DNA from 3 places in the Pseudomonas viridiflava genome. Region 3 is predicted to be linked to each of the others. Evidence: riboswitches for the same ligand, from Rfam matches in the RefSeq annotation. Region 3 holds a riboswitch; each other region holds the start of a gene.
What was found. A riboswitch is a leader RNA that binds a small molecule or an ion and turns the genes downstream of it on or off. The one in region 3 is predicted to bind cobalamin.

Region 1: linked by a shared signal. The riboswitch ahead of cobW (cobalamin biosynthesis protein CobW) and the one ahead of CFBP1590_RS11510 (ABC transporter substrate-binding protein) in region 3 are both predicted to bind cobalamin.
Region 2: linked by a shared signal. The riboswitch ahead of cobO (cob(I)yrinic acid a,c-diamide adenosyltransferase) and the one ahead of CFBP1590_RS11510 (ABC transporter substrate-binding protein) in region 3 are both predicted to bind cobalamin.

What each region holds. Positions count from the first base shown of each region.
Region 1 covers NZ_LT855380.1:3,358,773-3,366,677, forward strand. The annotation lists gene CFBP1590_RS15065 (magnesium chelatase ATPase subunit I) at 1-829, opposite strand, end outside; gene cobN (cobaltochelatase subunit CobN) at 829-4,593, opposite strand; gene cobW (cobalamin biosynthesis protein CobW) at 4,597-5,658, opposite strand; cobalamin riboswitch at 5,769-5,992, opposite strand; cobalamin riboswitch at 6,051-6,261, shown strand; gene CFBP1590_RS15080 (CbtB domain-containing protein) at 6,363-6,548, shown strand; gene CFBP1590_RS15085 (CbtA family protein) at 6,559-7,281, shown strand; gene CFBP1590_RS15090 (cobalamin biosynthesis protein) at 7,259-7,708, shown strand; gene cobM (precorrin-4 C(11)-methyltransferase) at 7,740-7,905, shown strand, end outside.
Region 2 covers NZ_LT855380.1:1,615,272-1,623,176, reverse strand. The annotation lists gene CFBP1590_RS07685 (cobyric acid synthase) at 1-898, opposite strand, end outside; gene cobD (threonine-phosphate decarboxylase CobD) at 898-1,899, opposite strand; gene cbiB (adenosylcobinamide-phosphate synthase CbiB) at 1,892-2,800, opposite strand; gene bluB (5,6-dimethylbenzimidazole synthase) at 2,797-3,447, opposite strand; gene CFBP1590_RS07665 (cobyrinic acid a,c-diamide synthase CobB) at 3,444-4,739, opposite strand; gene cobO (cob(I)yrinic acid a,c-diamide adenosyltransferase) at 4,765-5,376, opposite strand; cobalamin riboswitch at 5,469-5,684, opposite strand; gene CFBP1590_RS07655 (PQQ-dependent sugar dehydrogenase) at 5,846-7,174, shown strand; gene CFBP1590_RS07650 (C40 family peptidase) at 7,741-7,905, opposite strand, start outside.
Region 3 covers NZ_LT855380.1:2,484,945-2,492,849, forward strand. The annotation lists gene CFBP1590_RS11500 (ABC transporter ATP-binding protein) at 1-543, opposite strand, end outside; gene CFBP1590_RS11505 (FecCD family ABC transporter permease) at 540-1,562, opposite strand; gene CFBP1590_RS11510 (ABC transporter substrate-binding protein) at 1,559-2,572, opposite strand; cobalamin riboswitch at 2,708-2,904, opposite strand; gene CFBP1590_RS11515 (FadR/GntR family transcriptional regulator) at 2,923-3,639, opposite strand; gene CFBP1590_RS11520 (FadR/GntR family transcriptional regulator) at 3,748-4,482, shown strand; gene CFBP1590_RS11525 (oligogalacturonate-specific porin KdgM family protein) at 4,643-5,365, opposite strand; gene CFBP1590_RS11530 (ABC transporter ATP-binding protein) at 5,495-6,259, opposite strand; gene CFBP1590_RS11535 (ABC transporter ATP-binding protein) at 6,270-7,109, opposite strand; gene CFBP1590_RS11540 (ABC transporter permease) at 7,130-7,905, opposite strand, start outside.

The sequences.
Region 1 (7,905 bases), 870 kb from region 3:
CAATGTCCTGCTCTTCAATCTGTGCGACGCCGCGCCAGGCCGCATGTGCCCGTGCGGCGCGCAGCCAGACCAGATCGGCACGCATGCCGTCAACGCCTGCTGCGAAACAGCGTTCGGTGATCAATGCCAACGACGCGTCATCCAGTTCGATACCGGCCAGCCGCGAACGGGCCTGCTCGCAACGCTGTTTCAATGCATCCTGCTCGGGTTGCCACTGAGCGCCGAAAGCATGCGGATCGGCATCGAAATCCAGACGTCTGCGGATGATCTGGCTGCGCTCGGCAGGCAGCGTCTGTCCGCTCAGAGCGACGTTGAGGCCGAAACGGTCCAGCAGTTGCGGACGCAGTTCGCCCTCTTCCGGGTTCATGGTGCCGATCAACACGAAACGGGCGGCATGACGATGGGAAATGCCATCACGCTCCACCAGGTTGACGCCGCTGGCAGCGACATCCAGCAGCAGATCGACCAGATGATCGGCCAGCAGGTTGACCTCATCGACATACAGCACGCCGCCGTCAGCCTTGGCCAGTACGCCGGGCGAGAAACGCGCACGGCTTTCGGACAGCGCGGCATCCAGGTCCAGCGTGCCGACCAGCCGTTCTTCGGTCGCGCCCAATGGCAGGGTCACGAACTGCCCGCTGGCGAGCAGGTCCGCCAGTCCGCGCGCCAGGGTCGATTTGGCCATGCCTCGCGGACCTTCGATCAAGACGCCACCGATGCGCGGATCAATCGCGGTCAGGCACAGCGCCAGCTTCAGTTCATCGGCGCCCACGACGGCGGCCAGTGGAAAATGTGGCGTATTGGCAAGGCTTGAGTCAGACAAGGTCATCACTTCTCTTCTATATCCAGCAGCAGGTCTTCCAGGGCTTGCTGATAATCGCCCGGTTCCTGCCAGAGGCCACGTTGCTGCGCTTCAAGCATGCGCTCGGTCATGTCGCGCAGGGCATCGGGGTTGTGCTGTTCAATGAATTCACGAGTCGACGGATCAAGCAGGTAGGCATCGGCCAACAGTGCGTACTGGTGATCATCGATCAGCTCGGTCGTCGCATCGAAAGCGAACAGGAAGTCCACCGTCGCGGCCATTTCGAACGCGCCTTTATAGCCGTGACGTTTGACGCCGTCGATCCACTTCGGATTGGCCGCCCGCGAACGGATCACGCGGTTCAGCTCTTCCTTCAACGTACGGATCTTCGGCAGGTCCGGTTGGCTGTGATCGCCGTGATAACTGGCCGTTTTCACGCCGCTGAGGGTTTCGGCGGCGGCCAGCATGCCACCCTGGAACTGGTAGTAATCGTTGGAATCGAGCAGATCGTGCTCGCGGTTGTCCTGATTCTGTACCACCGCCTGCACCTGAGACAGGCGCTGAGCGAAGCGCTGCCGGGCGGGCGTACCCTCGTCGGAGCCGCCATAGGCATAACCGCCCCAATTCAGATAAACCTCGGCCAGATCCTCGCGGCTTTGCCACAAGCGCCCATCGATGGCGCCCTGAACGCCCGCGCCATAAGCGCCGGGCTTGGCACCGAAGATCCGCCACCCAGCCTGACGTGCCGCTTCGTCCTCGCTCAGACCTTCAGCGATGAAACTCGCTCGTTCTTCACGTACCCGGGCGGCAATCGGGTTCAGATCATCCGGCTCGTCCAGCGCCGCAACAGCCTGCACGGCAGCGTCGAACAGACGAATCAGGTTGGCGAAGGCATCGCGGAAGAACCCCGAAACCCTCAGCGTCACGTCCACGCGCGGACGATCCAGCAGACTGATCGGCAGAATCTCGAAATCATCGACACGCTGGCTACCCGTTGCCCAGACCGGACGCACGCCCATCAGCGCCATGGCTTGCGCAATGTCGTCGCCGCCAGTGCGCATGGTCGCCGTACCCCAGACCGAAAGACCCAGCTGCCGCAAGTGATCGCCGTGATCCTGAAGATGACGCTCCAACAGCAGGTTGGCCGACTGAAAACCGATGCGCCACGCCGTGGTGGTCGGCAGGTTACGCACGTCGACGCTGAAGAAATTGCGCCCGGTCGGCAATACATCCAGCCGCCCGCGACTGGGTGCACCGCTGGGCCCGGCAGGCACGAAGCGGCCGCTCAGTGCATCCAGCATGCCCTGCATTTCTCCGGGGCCACAGGCATCGAGGCGTGGGGCGACCACTTCCCGCAGGCTGTCGAGGATCAGTGCCAGGTCGGCATGCTCCGGCAAATCCGTCACGTCCTGACCGTCGCAGATGCGCCCGATAAGGGCAGCTGCGTAAAGCTCAAGGCGCTCACGCGCGTCGCCAGCCGTGCGCCACGGGTCAGTGCTCAAGCCCAGCAACCCGGTCGGACGCGGCCCTTGCCAGGGTTCGGCAAGTTCGCAGTCCAGTGGGTCGAAGCCCAGATCGAATGCCTTGCTCAAGGCCCGCAACAGACTCGACTGAGCACCACGGCCATCGCCACGGGGAATACGCAACAGGGCCAGCAGCGTGTCGGTGCGTAAACGTCCTTCAGGTGACTGACCAAAGATATGCAGGCCATCGCGGATCTGCGACTCCTTCAAATCACAGAGATAGGTGTCCAGACGCGGCAGCCAGATTGCTGCGTCGGCGTCGCTGTCGGTCGTCTCGTCCAGCGCCAGCTCACGGTCGATCTGCGTTTCGCGAACCAGATTCAGAATGTCACGCTGCAGCTCGCGGGCGCGGCGAGGATCAAGCAGCTGCGCTTCGTAATACTCGTCCGCCAGCAGCTCCAGATTGCGCAACGGGCCATAGGTTTCGGCGCGGGTCAGCGGCGGCATCAAATGGTCGATAATCACGGCCTGCGTACGACGCTTGGCCTGTGCACCCTCGCCCGGATCGTTGACGATGAACGGATAGATGTTCGGCATCGGGCCCAGCACAGCATCCGGCCAGCAATTCTCGGACAGGCCGACGCCCTTGCCGGGCAGCCACTCCAGATTGCCGTGCTTGCCGACGTGCACCACTGCGTGTGCGCCGTAGGCCTTGCGCAGCCAGAAGTAGAACGCGAGGTAGCCATGCGGCGGCACCAGATCCGGGTCGTGATAGACCGCACTCGGATCGACCTGATAGCCACGGGCCGGCTGGATGCCGACGAAGGTCAGACCAAAGCGCAGGCCTGCGATCATCATCCGGCCACTGCGAAACATGGGATCGGCATCCGGCGCGCCCCAGCGGGCGTTCACCGCGTCACGGTTGGCCTGCGGCAAAGCATTGAAGGCTTCGAGGTACTCATCCAGCGCCATGCTCTGCTGACATGGACGCTGGTCGATGCTGTCCAGATCGTTGGTCACGCCGCCGAGCAATTGATGAATGAGTTCGGTGCCGCTGTCAGGCAGCCCGGCCAGCGGATAGCCCTCGGCCTGCATGGCGCGCAGGATATTCAGCGCGGCGGCGGGCGTGTCCAGCCCGACGCCGTTGCCGATTCGGCCATCGCGGGTCGGGTAGTTGGCGAGAATCAGCGCCACACGCTTGTCGGCGTTGGGCAGGCGCGCCAGCAGAATCCAGCGTCGTGCCAGTTGGGCAACGAAGTCCATGCGCTCGGGATGCGCCCGATAGCAGACCACATCGGACTGACTGCGCTCGCTGCGCCATGCCAGGTCCTTGAAACTGATGGGGCGACTGATGATGCGTCCGTCCAGTTCCGGCAAGGCGATGTGCATTGCCAGATCGCGGGCACCCAGGCCTTGTGCGCTGGCACTCCAGGCAGGCTCGTTGTCTTGCGCACAAATGGCCTGGATCACCGGAACATCGCGCCGAAACGGTCGCAAATGCGGCGCTTCCGGGCTCGACTGGGCAAAGCCGGTGGTGTTGAGGATCAGCTCGACGCCGGCCTCATCCAGCCAGTCTTCTACCTGCGTGAAGCAGCCAGCCTCCTTTAGGCTGGCGACGGCGATCGGCAAAGGGTTGAGGCCCTGCGCCTGCAGTCGCTCGCAGAACTCGTCGATGAACCCGGTGTTGGCGGCCTGCAGGTGCGAACGATAGAACAGCAGCGCTGCAACAGGCTGATCGTTGCGCCAGTCAGCCCGCCAGTCAGCCAATCCGGCAGTTGCCCGCTTCGGATGATAAATAGCGGTGCGTGGCAGCGGCTGGGGTTCGGCCCATGAATAATCGCGCGCCAGCCACGTGCTGGCGATGCAGCTATAAAGATCCAGCGCATTCTGCAGACCGCCCTGACGCAGGAACTGCCAAAGGCGGTTGCAGTCGGTTGCTGCAACGGTGCTCAGGTCGATCAGCTCCGGATCATGCCGGTCACACCCCGGCACCATAATCACCGTGACGCCCTGCGCGGCCAGCTCCATCAACCGCTCGACGCCGTAGCGCCAGTAGCCGATGCCGCCATGCAACGACAGCAGGATGACCTTGGCGTAGCGCAGCACGTCGTCGACGTACAGGTCGACCGACGCGTGATTCTGCACCTGCATCGGGTTGGCCAGACGCAGGCTGGGGTAGTCCTCCGGCAACTGCCGGGCCGCTTCGGCGAGCAGCGCGAGGCTCGAATCGCCGCTGCAGAGAATCACCAGATCGGCCGGGGTCTGCCCCAGGTCAGCGATGCTGTCGTCGGGTACAAAACCGCCGGGCTGGGTTCTCAGCAGGTGCATGGGTCAGCCTGCGATCGCAGCGTTGAGTTGAGCTTCCAGCGCGGCGGCGTCCAGTTCCTGGCCGATCAGCACCAGATTGGTCAGGCGCTCTTCGTCGGTGCGCCAGGCACGGTCGAAATGCTTGTCGAAACGTGTGCCCACGCCCTGGATCAGCAGGCGCATCGGCTTGCCGGGAATCGCCGCGAAGCCTTTGACCCGCAGGATGCCGTGCTGCACGACCAGTTGGGTCAGCGCCTTGAGCAATACTGCTTCATCGGCCTGTGGCAGCTTGATGGAGATCGAATCGAAGGCGTCGTGATCGTGATCATCGTCTTCACCGTCGTGATGGTCATGGTGCGTCTTGCGACCGTCGATGTGGACTTCGGATTCGGCACCGACACCCAGCAAGACGCTGATCGGCAGACGGCCACTGCTGGCCTCGATCACCTTGACGGCAGGCGGCAACTCTTCGGCGACTTCGGCGCGAACCCTGGCCAGACCGTCAGCGTCGATCATGTCGGCCTTGTTGAGGATCACCAGATCGGCACTGGCCAGTTGATCGGCGAACAGCTCATGCAGCGGCGACTCGTGGTCCAGGTTCGGGTCCAGCTTGCGCTGGGCATCGACCTGATCCGGGAAGGCCGCAAAAGTACCCGCCAGTACTGCCGGGCTGTCGACGACAGTAATGACCGCGTCGACCGTGCAGGCGTTGCGGATTTCCGGCCACTGGAAGGCTTGAACCAAGGGCTTTGGCAGTGCCAGACCGCTGGTTTCGATCAGGATGTGATCCAGATCGCCGCGACGGGCAACCAGCTCGCGCATCACCGGGAAGAATTCTTCCTGAACGGTACAGCAAAGGCAGCCGTTGGCCAGCTCGTAGACACGACCGTTGGCTTCCTCTTCGGTACAACCGATGGTGCACTGCTTGAGGATTTCGCCGTCGATACCCAGCTCGCCGAATTCGTTGACGATCACGGCAATGCGACGCCCTTCGGCGTTATCGAGCATGTGCCGCAACAGGGTGGTCTTGCCCGAGCCCAGGAAGCCGGTGACGATGGTGACGGGAAGCTTGGCCAGTGTTTTCATCAGATGCCCTTGTGGCAATGCGGCGGGCAAACAGGACGAGAGCCACGTGCGACGCACGCGGATCAGATCGCCACCGGATCACCCCGCCCGGTTGTAGTGAGAATTCGCAGGCCTTGGCCCGGTTCGAGGCAGGTCTCCTGGCTTACGGCAGCGCATTGCAGGCTTTCGGGCCTTGCCAACGCGCGCTCATCGCGCCTTCCCGCCTGGGCAGTGGCTGTGCGATGAACATGACCGTTTACAGTTGCGGGGGCAGCTGCGGCATTGACCGCATTCCCGTCTTAGCTGCGCTTGCGCACTGGGCTGCAAGCGAAGAACCTCGAACCGGCAAGGCTACGCAGTGACCGCTGGCAGGTCAATCGCTGAGATTGACGATCCCCCGCCACGCGTGGTCTCCTGTGCACCTTGTTACGGGTGCCCCTCACGGGGTGAAACGGGAAACCGGTGCGCTCAGATCGCTGAGCAAGTCCGGTGCTGCCCCCGCAACGGTAAGCGAGAGGAAGTCAGATCCACTGTGCTCAGGCATGGGAAGGTGACTTTGAAGGACGGACAGTGCTGTCACGTCCCCTCGCGAGCCCGGAGACCGGCCCGCTACGTTTGTAAATGACACACCCGCGGTGGGCGGGCGCCATTGAAACCTCTGACGTTCGTCAGCGGGTATCTGTGCGCATGGCCCGCTTTCGCCCAACGTCTCCAGAGGGAACGCCATGACGACCATCAGCAGCAGCCATTCGGCCGCAGCCAGCTCCACCCGCACGCAACGTCTCACCGCCGCCATCAGTGCCGCTCTGCTGGGCGCGTGCCTGGTGTACTTTGCCGGGTTCTCGCACATCGCCGCCGTGCACAACGCGGCACACGACACCCGCCACAGCGCCGCCTTCCCTTGTCATTGAGGACAACACAATGTTCAAGCGAATCGCCTCCACCGCAGGCTTCACCGGCCTGCTCGCAGCGCTGCTGCTGACCCTGTTGCAAAGCTTATGGGTCGTCCCGTTGATCCAACAGGCCGAGACCTACGAAAACGCACCCGCCGAACATGTGCATGAACAGGCTGGCGGCGTTGCGGCCGAGCACAGTCACGAACATGACGAAGCCGCCTGGGAACCGGAAAACGGCTGGCAGCGCGTGCTGTCTACTACCGGTGGCAATCTGGTGGTCGCGGTTGGTTTTGCGCTGATGCTAGCCGGGCTTTACACCTTGCGCGCACCGGGCAGCCCGCTTCAGGGCGCCGGATGGGGACTGGCCGGTTTCGCCGTCTTCGTGCTGGCTCCGACCCTGGGCCTGCCACCGGAACTGCCGGGCACCGCAGCGGCCGAACTCGGTCAGCGTCAGTTCTGGTGGATTGGCACCGCGGCCTCTACCGCTGCTGGCCTCGCGCTGCTGATCTTCGGTCAGAACCTGCTGCTCAAAGTGCTGGGCGTTGCCATTCTGGTTGCGCCTCATGTGATTGGCGCACCGCAGCCGCTGGTTCATGAAAGTCTCGCGCCTGAAGCACTTGAATCGCAGTTCATCATCGCTTCGCTGCTGACCAATGCCGTGTTCTGGGTAGCATTGGGCCTGATCAGCGCCTGGCTGTTCCGCCGCAACAACGCCGATCTGCAGCATGCCGAACCGTACCCGGCCTGAGCAGACGAACGCCCTGCCCGCTTCAGTCATTGTCGCGGGCCTGGGGTGTCGGCGCGGTTGCTCTGCCCTGCAGTTGCATGAACTGCTGGAGCGCCACCTCGATGCGCATGGACTCGACATGAGCGACATCACCGCGCTGGCCTCCATCGACCTGAAAAGCGAAGAGCCCGGCCTGCTGGCGCTGGCGCGGCAACTGGCCGTGCCACTGGTGTTCTTCAACGCGGCGCAATTGGTGTACTGGGATCTTCACCTCACCCATCGCTCGGCGAATGTGCTGCAACACACCGGCTGTCACGGCGTCGCCGAAGGTTCGGCGCTGGCCCTTGCGGCGCAATTGGGTGATGGCACTGCCGGACTGGTGATCGAACGCCAGAAAAGCACCCACGCCACATTTGCCTTGGCAACCAGCCCCGCAACCGGCGGATAATCCCGGCAATGACTCATTTCAGGAGATTCCCTTGACCGTTTTTTTCATCGGTGCAGGCCCCGGCGACCCGGAGCTGATCACCGTCAAGGGCCAGCGCCTGATTCGCAGCTGCCCGGTCATCATCTACGCAGGCTCGCTGGTGCCCGTCGCGGTGCTGGAGGGCAATCAGGCCGTGCAGGTGGTCAATAGCGCCGAAC
Region 2 (7,905 bases), 870 kb from region 3:
GCACGCTTTTCGAGCCGGGCAGGATAATCAGGTCGGCAGGCGGTATTGCCTGACCGGGGCCGACGAATTGCAGATTGACCTGCGGATGCAGGCGCAGCGGGTCGAAGTCAGTGTGGTTGCTGATGCGCGGCAAGACCGGCACCACCACATTCAGTACCTGCTCGACCTTGTCGGTCTGGCGCTGATCCAGACCGTCTTCGGCCTCAAGATGCAGGTCCATCACGTAAGGCAGCACGCCGACCACCGGCTTGCCGGTGCGCGCTTCCAGCCAGTCCAGGCCCGGTTGCAGCAAGGCGATGTCGCCGCGAAAACGGTTGATGATGAAGCCTTTGACCCGCGCCTGCTCGCTGGGCGATAGCAGTTCCAGGGTTCCGACCAGATGGGCGAAGACACCACCACGGTTGATGTCGGCGATCAACAGCACCGGGCAATCGACGGCTTCGGCGAAGCCCATGTTGGCAATGTCATTGGCTCGCAGGTTGATCTCCGCAGGCGAACCGGCGCCTTCGACCATGATCACTGGATAGTGGTGTCCCAGCCGCTCGTGAGACTCCAGCACCGCGCGCATGGCGATCTCTTTATAGCCGTGATACGCCACCGCATTCATGGTGGTGACAGCCCGGCCATGGATGATCACCTGCGCGCCGGTGTCGCTGTTGGGCTTGAGCAGCACCGGGTTCATGTCGGTGTGCGGCTGCAGATAACACGCCTGAGCCTGCACCGCCTGGGCGCGACCAATCTCGCCGCCGTCGGCGGTCACGGCACTGTTGAGCGCCATGTTCTGCGGTTTGAACGGGACCACCTTCACACCCTGTCGCGTCAACCAGCGGCACAGCGCGGTTACCAGCGTGCTTTTGCCGGCGTCGGATGTGGTGCCTTGTACCATCAGCGTGGCCATCAGGATTCCTTGCGGTATTCAAACAGAACAGTGTGCAGACGCCGCCAGTCGGCTTCGTCGCAGGGCAGCCCGAAACGCAGGCTGGAGACTTCAGGCGTCGGGCCTTCGAACAGGCGCAGCAACACCCCGCGTCGGGCGCAGAATTCATGGATGGCCCGCGCTTCAGGCGTGACCAGCCATTGAAACAGTGCACAGCCGCCTTGTGGGGCAAGTCCGTACAGCTCGAGCAGAGCCACCAGACGGTCGCGCGCCTGATCGGTGCGCACGCGCTGCTGTGCCTGCCATTCGCGGTCATTCAGACACGCCTGCCCCAGAATCCGCGTCGGACCGCTGACCGACCACGGGCCGATTTCCTGCGCCAGTAACCTGAGCAGCGCGGGTTCGGCCAGCACGAAGCCAAGCCTGACCCCGGCCAATCCGAAAAACTTGCCGAACGAGCGCAGCACGACCAGTCCGATACGCCAGGTTTCAGCTGCCAGGCTCAGCTGAGGCGTGTTATCCATGAAGGCCTCGTCCACCACCAGCCAGCCGCCCCGCTCTGCCAGCCGCGCATGCCATTCCAGCAGGCGCTCGGCGCTCAGATGCAAACCGGTCGGGTTGTTGGGGTTGACCACCACCAGTACATCAAGGCTGTCGAGGAAGTAATCCACTTCGTGCTCGCCGACCTCACGCACCACATAACCCTGCTTGCGCCAGGCATGCGCATGTTCGGCGTAGCACGGCGACAGCACGCCCACCCGACCCGCACTGCGCACTCGCGGCAGCGCCTGGATCGCCGCCTGCGAACCCGCAACAGGCAACACCTGTGACACGCCGTAATAGGCACAGGCGGCAGTCTCCAGACCATCATCGTTCTCGGGCAGGCGCGCCCAGGCACGCAAAGGAATGTCCGGTACCGGCGCGGACCACGGCGCGATGCCGGTGGACAGGTCCAGCCAGTCGGCCTGATTGATGCCATAGTGCTGCGCCGCAGCGCGCAGTCGTCCGCCGTGCTCAAGCATAGAATGCTGTCCCGACGCACAGCACCAGCAACCAGAGCCACACGCCGCGCTGCACCAGTTCCCAGCCACGGTCGATGGAGTCGGCATCAGCGGGTGCGCCTTCGCCCAATTGCGGACGCTGATGCAGCTCGCCGTGATAGATCGCCGCGCCACCCAATTCGACGCCCAGCGCGCCAGCACCGGCCGCCATCACCGGACCTGCATTGGGACTGTCCCAGGTCGGTCCCTGAGTGCGCCAGCATCGAAGTGCCAAACGGGTTTTGCCCAGCAGCGCGTAGGTCAGCGCCACCAGGCGTGCAGGAATATAGTTAAGCAGGTCATCGATCTTCGCCGCCGCCCAGCCGAAACGCTCGAAACGTTCGTTACGATAGCCCCACATGGCATCCAGCGTATTGCTCAGGCGATAGAGCACCACGCCTGGAACACCGGCCACGACAAACCAGAACAGCGCAGCAAATATTGCATCGCTGCCGTTTTCCAGCACCGACTCGGTGGCCGCGCGGGCGACTTCGGTCGCATCCAGTTCGCTGGTCTGGCGGCTGACCAGATAGCCGACGCGACGACGCGCCTCTTCCAGATCATCGCTGCGCAATGCCTGGGCCACCGGCTGCACATGCTCACCGAGGCTGCGCATGCCCAGCGCGCAATACAGCGCCAGAATCTCCACCAGCCAGCCCACGAACGGTGCCCAGCTCAGCAGCGTGGCCAGCAGTGTCAGCGGGATCACCGCCACGAACCAGGCCGTGACGCCATGGCTGCGCCAGCCCCGGCCGCCGCTGTTGAAGCGCTGCTCCAGACGATTGGCAAAGCGCCCGAACGCCACCAGCGGATGAGAGCGTTTCGGCTCGCCGAGCAGCGCATCCAGCGCAACTCCGGCCACGCTCAACAGCGCCACACTCATTGACTCACTCCCCATTGATTCTCATACAGCAGTTCACTCAGCGGACGCGCCTGCGCCCAGCCTTCCAGCACCAGCATGGGTGCGGGATAGAATTCCTTTACCGGGCCCAGGCAGAGAATCGCCAGCGGCTTTGCGCCTTCCGGCATCGCCAACAGATCGGCCAGTGCGTCAGGGTCGAACAGCGACACCCAGCCCATGCCCAGCCCTTCGGCGCGTGCAGCCAGCCACAGGTTCTGAATCGCGCAGGACAACGACGCCATGTCCATTTCCGGCAGGGTGCGACGACCAAAGATGTGCTGCTCGCGACCTTCCATCAGCGCGGCAACCAGCACCTCGGCGCAGTCGTTGATGCCTTCGACCTTAAGCTTCATGAACTCGTCGGTCCGCTCGCCCAGTGCCTCGGCCGTGCGGACCCGCTCTTCTTCGACCTGCGCCTGCATCCTGACGCGCAGCGCCGGGTCGCTGATCCGAATGAACCGCCAGGGCTGCATCAGGCCAACGCTGGGTGCCTGGTGTGCAGCCTCCAGCAAACGGGCGAGCAGTTCGGGCGCCACGCTGCCACCGACGAAGTGCCGCATGTCGCGGCGCTCGGCAATGGCGCGGTACACCGCTGCCCGCTCTTCATCATTGAACGCATGTTCGGTCATGGCTTGAACAGGGCCGCAATCGCCTGGGGACAGGACGGAAAATAGAAATGGATGTAGGAAGCAGTCAGGCGACCCTCGCGATAAACCGCTTCCGCCCCGCGCCCGCCGTTGGGGCTGACGCCTCGGCCAATCGGCTGCAGTTCGGTGGTGGTCAGCGAATGGTGATAGGTGTGACCGCGCAACTCGCCTTCCGGCATCTCGACCGCCTGCAACGCCAGCGCCGCCAGCCGTTTCTGCATGGCCGCTTCGCCCGCCAGCAGGCCAACCAGTTCAGCGCGCACGCCTTCAACATCGGTCAGGGCTTCCAGCAGATACAGCATGCCGCCGCATTCGGCCAGCGTGGGTTTGCCGGCCGCATGGTGCGCGCGGATGTCGGCCAGCATCGTGGTGTTGGCAGACAGTTCGACGTGATGCAACTCGGGATAGCCGCCGGGCAAGTACAGGCTGTCTGCTTCAGGCAGATGGCTGTCGCGGATCGGTGAGAAGAAGCTCAGTTCCGCGCCCATGTTGCGCAGCAGATCGAGACTCGCGCCGTAGGTGAACGCAAACGCTCCATCGCGAGCCACGGCAATCCGCACCCCGTCCAGCCAGCGCTCGACATGAACCGGTTCTGGCGCAGTGAACGTGACCGCAGGCGGCAAGGCCACCTCGCAGGTGGTGGCCAGGGCCGCAGCGGCCATGTCCAGACGCAGGTCCAGGTCGTTGAGTTCGTCGGCCTGCACCAGCCCCAAATGGCGACTGGGCAGTTCGAAGCCGGTTTCACGAGACAGCGCGCCATACCAGCGCAGGCCTTCGGTCAGGCTGTTTTCCAGCAACTGCGCATGACGCACGGTGCCCACGCGGTTGGCCAGCACGCCGGCAAACGGCAGGTCAGGCTGATAGCGCGCCAGCCCCAGCGCCAGAGCACCGAAGGTCTGGGCCATCGCCGTGCCGTCAATCACGCCGAGGACCGGTACGCCGAAGTGGCGCGCCAGATCAGCACTGGACGGCGTGCCGTCGAACAAGCCCATCACGCCTTCGATCAGGATCAGGTCCGCGTCTTCGGCGGCTTCCCACAGAAGGCGACGGCTCTCGTCGGCGCCGACCATCCACAGGTCCAGCTGAAACACCGGCGCCCCGCTCGCCCGCTCGAGAATCATCGGATCGAGAAAGTCCGGGCCACACTTGAAGACCCGTACCTTGCGCCCCTGATTACGGTGCAGGCGTGCCAGTGCTGCGGTGACGGTGGTCTTGCCCTGACCGGAGGCCGGTGCAGCGATCAGTACTGCCGGGCAATCCCTGGGGCTTCTCATGACCGGATGCTCATAACGGAATGGCTCACAGTTCGATACCTTTCTGCGCCCGGATGCCGGACTGGAATGCATGTTTGACCACGCCGATATCCGAGACGGTATCCGCGAGGTCGATCAATTCGGGTTTTGCGCCACGGCCGGTCACCACCACATGCTGCATGGGCGGACGGGCCTGCAGATCGGTCAAAACCTGCTCAAGGTCCAGATAGCCGTGCTTGAGAGCGATGTTCAGTTCGTCGAGCACCACCAGACCGATAGCCGGGTCGCGCAGCATTTCCAGACTCACGGCCCAGGCAGCCTCGGCGGCCGCGATATCGCGCTGACGATCCTGGGTTTCCCAAGTGAAGCCCTCGCCCATCACGTGATAGCGCACCTGCTCGGGGAAGCGGCGGAAAAACATTTCCTCGCCTGTGCTGTTGCGCCCCTTGATGAACTGCACCACGCCGCACTGCATGCCATGGCCCATGGCCCGCGCAAGCATGCCGAACGCCGAGCTGCTCTTGCCCTTGCCATTGCCGGACAACACCAGCAACAGGCCGCATTCATTGGGCGAGCTGGCGATACGTTCGTCCATCACGGCTTTCTTGCGCTGCATGCGCGCCAGATGGCGTTCGTCGCGTTCGGGGGATTCGTTCATCTCGGCTCTCCGCTCGGGGGGTCGCGAAAGCAGACGGAAGGACAGCACTGAACAGCACGGCAACGCCCTGCACAGAGCATCACCCTCCGTGATGCAATTGAGTATTTCAGGCCGGTCTCCGGGCTCATGAGCGGGTCATCCGGGCTGCACGCCTTCCCGCGTCGAAACGCAGTGGCACGATGCACAGCCTTGACTCATTTACCGTTGCGGGGGCAGCGCCGGAATCGGATCGTCAGACCCTCACCGGCTTCCCTGTTTCACCCTGCCAATCGGGAGGATTGCAGAGCACCTGAAACAAACCGCGAAGGGTAGAGGGTTGGGGGTGGAGCGTCAATCGACACCGCAGTACACAGGGCATAAAGGCCATTCACTTGCATGACGCCGCCGGATGGTGGCTCGCAATTGAACCTCGGCGGTCAGGGTGTCTCTATCCCTTACTGGACCAAGCCTTTGTCGATGGAGATTCACGATGTTCAAAATCAGACCACAGTACGCTGTACTGCTTCTGCTCGCAGGCGGCCTCGCGGCGTGCGGCGAGTCTTCGACCTTGCAGGTCTCGGATGGAACAGGGCCTTCTCCAAAACTGCCGGAGCCGAACAAGACGCTGATTCCGACGGTCAACATCGCCCCGGCCATCGGCTGGGAAAAGGACGCAAAACCGGTGGCCGCGCCAGGCATCCAGGTTGGCGCCTTCGCTGAACATCTGGATCACCCGCGCTGGCTGTACGTGCTGCCCAACGGCGACGTACTGGTCGCGGAAACCAACTCACCGGCCAAGCCGGATGACGGCAAAGGCATCCGTGGCTGGGTCATGGAGAAGGTCATGGGCCGCGCCGGTGCGGGCGTACCGAGCGCCAACCGCATTACCCTGCTGCGCGACACGAACAACGACGGCGTGGCCGAAACCCGCAGCGTCTTTCTGCAGAACCTCAATTCGCCGTTCGGCATGACGCTGGTGGGCAACAAGCTGTACGTGGCCGACACCGACCGCCTGATCAGTTTCCCGTATGAAAACGGCCAGACCTCGATCAGCGCCCAGCCGACCAAAGTGGTCGACCTGCCGGGCGGCACGCTGAATCACCACTGGACCAAGAACGTCATCGCCAGCAAGGACGGCAGCAAGCTGTACGTGACGGTCGGCTCCAACAGTAACGTGGCCGAGAACGGCATGGACAAGGAGGAAGGCCGTGCGGCGATCTGGGAAGTGGACGCTGCCACCGGCAATCACCGCATCTTCGCCTCGGGGCTGCGCAACCCCAACGGGATGGATTGGGAGCCAACCACTGGAAAACTGTGGACAGCCGTCAACGAGCGTGACGAGATCGGCAGCGATCTGGTGCCCGATTACGTGACCTCGGTGCAGGACGGCGGCTTCTATGGCTGGCCTTACAGTTACTACGGCCAGCACGTGGACGAGCGCGTCAAACCGCAGAACCCGGCACTGGTCGCCAAGGCCATCGCCCCCGATTATGCGGTCGGCCCGCACACAGCATCACTGGGGCTGGTCTTCGCCGACGGCAAGACGCTGGCAGCGCCGTTCAACGAAGGCCTGTTCATCGGCCAGCATGGTTCGTGGAACCGCAAACCGCACAGTGGTTATAAGGTGGTGTTCGTGCCCTTCAGCGGCGGCAAACCCAACGGCGCGCCTGTCGACGTGCTGACCGGCTTCCTCAACAGCGACGAAAAGGCCATGGGCCGTCCGGTAGGCGTGGTCAATGACCATCGCGGCGGATTGCTGGTGGCGGATGATGTGGGCAACAAGATCTGGCGCGTGACGTCGGCGAAGGCGGCTCAATAATGCAGTGACGCTCAGAGCCGGACGCGGAGCGTCCTGAGAGGCATTCCCACGCAGAGCATGGGAACGATCATGGTCTCAAGCACACTGATCGTGCCCATCGCTCCGCGTGGGCATGCCGCCCGTGACGCTCTGCGTCACAAATGGCACAGACTGCGGACTCAGTGAGCCGAGCGCATGACGTCGAAAACGCTGGAGCTTGGGCACACATCTGCGCCACATTCGAGAGCGGACGCGGAGCGTCCTGGGAGGCATTCCCACGCAGAGCGTAGGAACGATCATGGTCTCAAGCACACTGATCGTGCCCATCGCTCCGCGTGGGCATGCCGCCCGTGACGCTCTGCGTCACAAATGGCACAGACTGCGGACTCAGTGAGTCGAGCGCATGACGTCGAAAACGCTGGAGCTTGGGCACACATCTGCGCCACATTCGAGAGCGGACGCGGAGCGTCCTGGGAGGCATTCCCACGCAGAGCGTAGGAACGATCACCACTTACTGAATGAACGTGGCTTTTCCCACAATCCGCTGTTATCTGCACAACAGCGGCAGAAGCTTGCGGCATCAGCGATCAAGGACGATTCTGTGCCAGGTCCGACGGCTGAATCACGCGCTTGGCGTTGAGGTAGGCTTTCTGCCAATACGGCTTGTCGAGGCTGTCGAGTTTGACCGTGCCGCCGGTCGCTGGGGCATGTACGAAGCGGCCTTCGCCGACGTAGATCCCTGCATGGGAAAC
Region 3 (7,905 bases):
GATATCCAGGTGATTGGTCGGCTCGTCCAGCAACAGGATGCCTGGCCTCTGTGCCAGCGCCCGTGCGATATGCACCCGTTGCCGCTCCCCGCCCGACAGGGTATGCCAGGCGCGCTTGATGAAAGGCAGCATGTCCACGTCCACCAGCGCCTGCCGAACGATACGGTCGTCGTTGTCGCTCCAGGGCGCCAGCGCCGACAACCATGGCGTGCGGCCCAGTTCAACGGCATCCAGTACCGTGATCGCGTCGCTGGTTTCTGCCTGTTGCTCGACCACCGCCAGCGCGCGGGCAATGTCGCGCCGGTTCAGGCTCGACAGAGGCCGTTCGCCGATCGTTACCTGACCGCTGGACGGCTTGTGGATGCCGGACAACAGCTTGAGCAGGGTCGATTTGCCCGAGCCATTCGGCCCCACGATGCCCAGCGTCTCGCCTTGCGCGATGCTCAGATCCACCTCGCGCAGCAGTGTTGCGCCACGGACCGAATAGCCAAGCCCCTTGCAACCGAGCGCTGGGGTGCCGATATCGGGAGTGAAGGCGTTCATCGTGTCCTGTTCCCTTGAATGAGGATCAGCGCAAACACCGGTGCGCCGATCAGGGCGGTGATCACCCCGATGGGCAGCGCCTGACCCTTGATCAGCGTGCGGGAAAGAATGTCCGCAGCGATCAGGAACAGCGCGCCGCTCAGGGCGCTCAGCGGCACCAGTCGGGCATGGCGCACGCCGGTGAGCATCCGTACAGCGTGGGGGATTACCAGACCGACAAAACCGATGGACCCCACAATCGAGACCATCACTGCCGTGACCAGTGCCGCAGTGGCGATCAACACGATCTGCACCCGCCGTACGGCGATTCCCAGAGACGCGGCGGAGTCACTGCCGAAGGTGAAGGCATCCAGTGCGCGCCGATGCCAGAGGCACACCAACAGGCCGAACAACGCTGCCGGAACAGCCATCCACACCGAAGGCCAGCGTACGCCACTCAGATTTCCCAGTAGCCAGAACATGATGCCGCGCGCCTGTTCGGAGCTGGCCGACTTGGTGATCAGGAACGAGGTCAGCGCGTTGAACAGTTGCGAGCCGGCAATGCCCGCCAGAATGATCTGCCCGGCGGCCGTGTTGCCTCGCGATGAGTGGGCGAGCAGGGCGACCAGAGAGAACGCCACCAGCGCACCGACAAAAGCGCCTGCCGACATGGAAATGACCCCGGCACCGAAACCCAGAATCGCGACCATGACTGCGCCGGTCGAGGCGCCTGCTGAGATGCCCAGCAGATAAGGATCGGCCAGCGGGTTGCGCAACAGCGACTGCAGCACCACGCCGCAAATGGCCAGCCCGGAACCGCAGGCAGCGGCGACGATGGCGCGGGTCAGCCGGTAGTTCCAGACGATGCCTTCATCGATGGGGTCCAGCGCGTAGCCCGCCGCCCACAGTTTATTGGCCAGCACCTGAAACACCACCTGCAGGCTGATCGAGGTTTCGCCAATGGCAGCGCCGACGATGATCGCCAGCACCAGCACTGCCGAGACCCAGATCACATGGCCGAGCGCGACGGGCAATCTCATGGAGTGGCGTTGAAGTGGTTGGCGGCGGCAGACAGCTCTTCGATGCCCGTGAACAGGCGCAGGCTGGCCTGCATGCCTTCGGCGTCGATGATCACGATGCGGTCATGCTTCACAGCGTCCATGTTGCGGGTCACCGGGTCAGATTTGAGGAATTCGATTTTCTTGCGGTAATCGTCGGCCGGGAAGCGACGACGGTCCATGCGGGCGATCACCAGGATGCTCGGGTTGGCCTTGGCGATGGTTTCCCAGCCAACAGTGGGCCACTCTTCGTCGGACTGGACGATGTTGCGCATCCCCAGATTATTGAGCATGAAGTCCGGAATACCCTTGCGACCCGCGACGAAAGGGTCGGCTTTCAGGTCGGAGCTTGAGAACCAGAACACAGCTGATACGTCTTTGTCGTGGTTCTGTTTGACGTTGGCCACTGCGGCGCTCAGACGGGCCTTGAGATCGGCGACCAGTTTGTCGCCGCGATCCTGCACGTCAAAGATTCGCGCCAGTTGCTCGATGCTCTTGTAGATGGTCTCGATGCGAAATGCCTCGAGGCGCGTGCCGTCGGCGCCAACCAGATTGTCCTTGCCTTCGCAGTCGGACGGCATGAGGTAGGTCGGGATTTTCAGTTCATGGAACTGCTCCCGCGTGCCGACTGCGCCTTGCTTGCCGACCATCCATTCCAGCTGCACGGCAACCAGTTCGGGACGTTTGCCGATCACTGCCTCAAAACTGGGTTCGTTGTTGGCCAGGCGCTCGACGTTGTCGTTCTGCTCTTTGAAGCGCGGCAATACATCGTTGAACCACAGGGAGGTGCCGACCAGTCTGTCCCCCAGGCCAAGCTCGTAAAGCATCTCCGTGCCCGACTGGCCGATGGTCACTGCTTTGGTCGGTGCATGCTCGAACGTCAGCGAGTAACCGCAGTTTTCAAGGGTCAGCGGATAGTGGGTCGGTGCGGCGAACGCAAGGCTTGAAAGGGTCAGGCTGGCAGCGAGTGCGGCAAGGCGGGGCAGTGACATGGAATGCGACCTCGATTCGAACGTGTGTCAGGGCGCACGCACAACAGGAAAACACATCCCTGCCTGCCGGAAACGGCAGCACTCGGCGCACTAAGGCCAGGCGCAAGGATGTCCTTCCCGGACACCCCGCCGGTTAGTGATTGATTCAGGTCGGCAGGTCTCCTGACTGGCACGTCATCGCCTGACTCCGGCCTTCCCGGGGATCACCCAGTGGCAGTGGTGGAGCTGGCTCGATGCCTACAGTTGCGGGGGCAGTTTCGTTTCGGCTCGTGGCGCGAGGCGGGCGAATTCCCTGTTAGTTCCTCTCGGAAACCGACGGGCGGCATGGTAAACGATAAGGGATGGGCTCGCTATGGCTTTGCACGCAGGCGTTGCAGGCTGTTGATCAGGTGCAGACGCATGGCTGCGCGGGCGGCGTCGCGATCCTGATGGGCCAGAGCGTCGAAGATCTGTTCCTGCTCGCGCTGCTGAATATGAGGATCGTCTTCCATCTGCAACGACGTGACGTTGCCGAAACCGCCGCGTGTGCGCGGCAGAATGCTGCTGCCCAGCTGGTTCATTACATCGGTGAAGAAACTGTTGGCGGTGCACAGGGAAATGCGGCGATGGAATTCGTAATCGGCCTGCAGGGTGTCCTGGCCGGTCCGTACGCAGCGGTGCAGTTCGTCGAGCGCCTGACGAATGGCGCTCAATTGCTCGGGCGTGCGACGTTGTGCAGCCAGCGCAGCGGCTTCGGGCTCCAGACTCAATCGCAGTTCAATGATCGCCACGGCGTCGCCAGGTGTGCCGATGGACAACTCGTCCGATTGATCGGCCCTGGCCTCGGAGGCGTCGACCACGAAGGTGCCGATGCCATGCCGGGTCTCGACCAGTCCTTCGGCCTGCAGGCGCGACATGGCTTCACGGACAACGGTACGACTGACCCCGGTTTCACGAATGATCACCTGTTCGGTGGGCAGCTTTTCGCCGCTCTGGATCTCGCCTTCGCGAATTTTGCGGGCGAATTCGGCGACCAATTGCTGGGTCAGGCTGGAACGGCGGCCTTTCGGGGATGCGGTAGGTTCCATGGCGGGTGATCAGGTCCGTGTCGGGGCGCTGAGTATAACCTCACTCAGGGCGTGTTTTGTGCGGGGATCGCAGCCTATACTCGGGTATTCGATAGACATGAGGCTGCAATGTCGGACAACGCGCTTTCCTCGCAAAAGAATCATCGCCGCCTGGCTGAAACCCTGGTTGACCGCTTTGCCCAGCGCATGCGTGACGGTGTGCTTCAGCGTGGCGAGAAGCTGCCTTCCGAACTCAATATCATGGAGGCCGAGGGCGTCAGCCGCACGGTGGTGCGCGATGCGTTGTCGCGGATGCAGGCGGCGGGGCTGGTGGAAACGCGTCATGGGGTCGGGACCTTCGTGCTCGATATGCCACCGCCGGAAGGGTTTTCCGTCGGGCCTGCCACCATTGTCACGGTGGCGGATGTACTGAACCTGCTTGAGTTTCGTCTGAGTCTTGAAGTCGAAGCGGCAGGTCTGGCGGCGCAACGACGCAGTCCTGAAGCATTGCTGGAGCTCAAGCGGGCCTTCGACGCGCTGCTGGAAGGGCCGCAGAAGTCCGGAACGACCATCAACGCCGACTTTCAGTTTCACCTCAAGATTGCCAAGGCGTCGGGCAATGCCTACCTGATCGATATCATGAAACACCTCGGCACCAAGCTGATTCCCCGCACCCGCATGAACTCGGCCTACACCGGCCAGAGCGACCGAAATGCCTATCTGGCTGGCATCAATGCCGAACACCGGCAGATCTACAACGCCATCGCCGAAGGCAACGTCGACGCCGCACGTTCGGCCATGTACCTGCACCTCAACGGCAGCCGCATGCGCCTGCGCAGGACACAGGCCCTGTACAGCGACTGACATCGAAGGGACGCAGAGCGTCCCGGTGTGCATGCCGACGCGGAGCATCGGCACGATCAACTTTGTCAGCCTTACGCTGATCGTTCCTCACGCTCCAGCGTGGGAATGCCTCTTGGGACGCTCCGCGTCCTGGCGACCTGCGGCAGTGCTCGGCCAGCCCTCAAAGAAAGTTGTACTGCACGCCCACCCGCAATCTCAGCTGGCGCTTGTCGTCCTCGGAGTTGACCTTGATGTCGCCGACTTCGAAAAACGGCACCCAGTTCTTGTCCCATTTGTACTTGAAGGCCGCATTCTGTTCGTAGTCGGTCTTGTCGTTGTCGTAGCGGATGTAGTCGGCGTCGAAGTAGGTGAACTGGTACTCGTATGACCAGGGGCCTTTGGTCGCGTAGTTGACCCAGACGTCGTAGCGGTTGACGGACTGATCGTTCATTTCATTGTCCGGCATGTCGCGGTTGACCCTGTCGCGGTCCAGCTTGATCGAGTCATACCGGTAGCGACCGGAAAGCGTGAGTTGATCGGTGACCTTGTAGCCGACCTTCAGCCCCATCTTGTAGGCCGTGGAGCGCTCGATGCTCTCCAGTGCGAGGGAAGGGGTCAGCAGCCATTTGTCATTGAGCTTGTGCTGATAACTCACCGTCAGTTCGTGGCCGTTGCCGACGGTGTTGTCGAACGCGACGTCCTGGCGATCACCCGCCGTTTTGTACTTCAGTTCACCTTCAAAGCCCCAGCCGCTGTCCAGCCGCGTGCCGAACTTGACCCGGTCGGCGTGCATGCGGGTGCTTTCTGCGTATTGGTGGCGATAGTTGATGTAGGCGCTGTCGGCATGGGTCCATGCGCTTGGGAACAGGGCGGCCAGGGAGAGCAAAGCGAATGATTTTTTCATTTTTTTATTCTTGTTCGAGTGAGAAAAAAGGTGTTTGAGGCAAATCGCAGGCAGCCGGACCCGATGGCCGATTCGGCCAGGGATCACGCTGTCAGCAGGGTTCGGTGGTGTGCAGGAGACCTGCAGCGGTCATCCGCTCGGGCGTACGTCCATGTCGCGACTGGCCTGGATCAGCAGTCGTGAGTAGTCGTGCTGCGCCTGATCGTTGCTCAACTGGCTGCTGTCGAGCGTCTCCACGACCTGACCCAGTTGCATGACGGCAACCCGGTCGCACAGGTGCGCGACCACGCCCAGGTCGTGCGTCACCATCAGGTAGGTCAGGCCCTGCTGCTGACGAAGGTCCGCCAGCAGGTTGAGGATTTCAGCCTGCACCGAGACGTCGAGCGCCGAAGTGGGTTCATCCAGCAACAATACGCGCGGCTCCAGAATCAGCGCTCTGGCAATCGCGACTCGCTGACGCTGGCCACCGGACAGTTGATGCGGATAACGAAAGCGGAAACTCTCGTTGAGGCCGACGCGGTTCAGCACGTCGCAGACGCGTCGGTCACGCTGGTCGATCTTGTGGATGCTCAGCGGTTCCTTGAGGGCCGCGTCAATGGTGTGACGCGGGTGTAACGAGGCGTAGGGGTCCTGGAACACCATCTGCACGGTGCGGTAGTGGCTGGCGTCGAGCTTGCGACCGACCTGCTGACCCGCGACGCTCAAGGCACCTGTCCAGTGGTGATACTGCCCGGCCAGACAGCGCAGCACAGTGGTCTTGCCCGACCCCGACTCGCCGACCAGTCCGAACGACTGACCCTGCTCGACCTGCAGGTTGACGTCGCGCAGCACCTGATTCAAAGCAGTGCCCGTGCCGAAGCTCAGGTTCAGTGAATTGACTTCAATCATTGCCATGGGAGCGTTCTCAGTGAGTGAGCCAGAGGGGATCGCGCTGCAATACCGGCAGGCTGGCGCGGGGGCGATCAAGACTGGGCAGTGCGGCCAGCAGGCCCTGTGTGTAGGGATGGCAGGCCTGATCCAGCTCATCGGCCTTGAGTGATTCCACGACGCGTCCGGCATACATCACCAGCACGCGGTCACAGAAATGTCGCACCATGTTCAGGTCGTGGCTGATGAAGATCAGCCCCAGATCCCGCTCGCTGACCAGCTCTTCGAGCACATTGAGGACCTGGCGGCGTACCGAAACGTCCAGCGCCGAGGTCGGTTCGTCGGCGATGATCACCTGTGGATCGGTGATGACCATCATCGCGATCATGATCCGTTGTCCCATACCGCCTGACACCTCGTGCGGATACAACTCGTAGACCCGCGCCGGTTCGCGGATGTGCACCTTGGCGAGCATGTCCAGCGTGCGTTCGCGGGCTTCCTTGCGCGATACCCTGTGGTGCGCCAGATAGGCCTCGGCAATCTGCTCGCCGACCTTGATCACCGGATTGAGCGAGTATTTCGGGTCCTGCATGATCATCGACATGCGTCGTCCGCGAATGCCCTGGATCTGTTTTTCACTGCATTCGAGCAGATTGACGTCACCGAAGCGCAGGGTTTTGGCCGTGATTCGTGCGCTGGCCGGGTGCAGGCGCAACAGGCTGCGCCCGACCGTGGACTTGCCCGAGCCGGACTCGCCGACAATCGCCAGCTTTTCACGGCCCAGCGTGAACGACACGTCGCGAACCGCCGCCGTGGTCTTGCCGGCGTTGTGGAACTCGACCCGCAAATCTTCTACCGCAAGCTTTATCTGAGACATGGTTATCGTCCTTGTTATTGTCATTCGCTGCGTGGATCGAGTACGTCGCGCAGGCCGTCGCCGAGCAGGTTGAACGCCAGGCTGACCAGCATGATGGTCGCGCCGGGCGCTGCCACCAGCCACCAGCTTTCCAGCATGTAGCGGCGGCCGCTGGAGATCATTGCGCCCCATTCCGGTAGCGGCGCCTGGGCGCCCAGCCCGAGAAAACCCAGTGCTGCTGCGGTAAGGATGATGCTGGCCATGTTCATGGTCAGGCGGATGATCACCGAGGACAGACACATCGGAATGATGTGACGGCCGATGACCCGTACCGACGAGGCGCCTTGCAGCTTCACGGCGACCACGAAATCGGCGTTGCGCAGCGACAGGGTTTCGGCCCGCGCCAGACGAGCGATGGGCGGCCAGGCGGTGAGGGCGATGGCAATCACCGCATGTTCCAGACCTGGACCCAGTGCCGCGATGAAGGCCAGCGCCAGCACCAGGCTCGGGAACGAGATGAAGATGTCGGTGATGCGCATGAACAGGCTGTCGACCCAGCCGCCGAAATAACCCGACACCGTGCCGATCAGCAGGCCGATGGGGCCGACGATCACGGTGACCAGCATCACGATGTACAGCGTGATGCGCGAGCCGTACACCAGACGGCTGAACACATCGCGGCCGTACTCATCGGTACCGAACCAGTTCTGCGCGCCAGGGCTGCGCAAGGCGGCGGACAGGTCCTGAGCGAGCGGATCGTGCGTCGCGATCCAGGGGGCGAACAGGGCGACGATCATCAGCGTGCTGATCACGATCA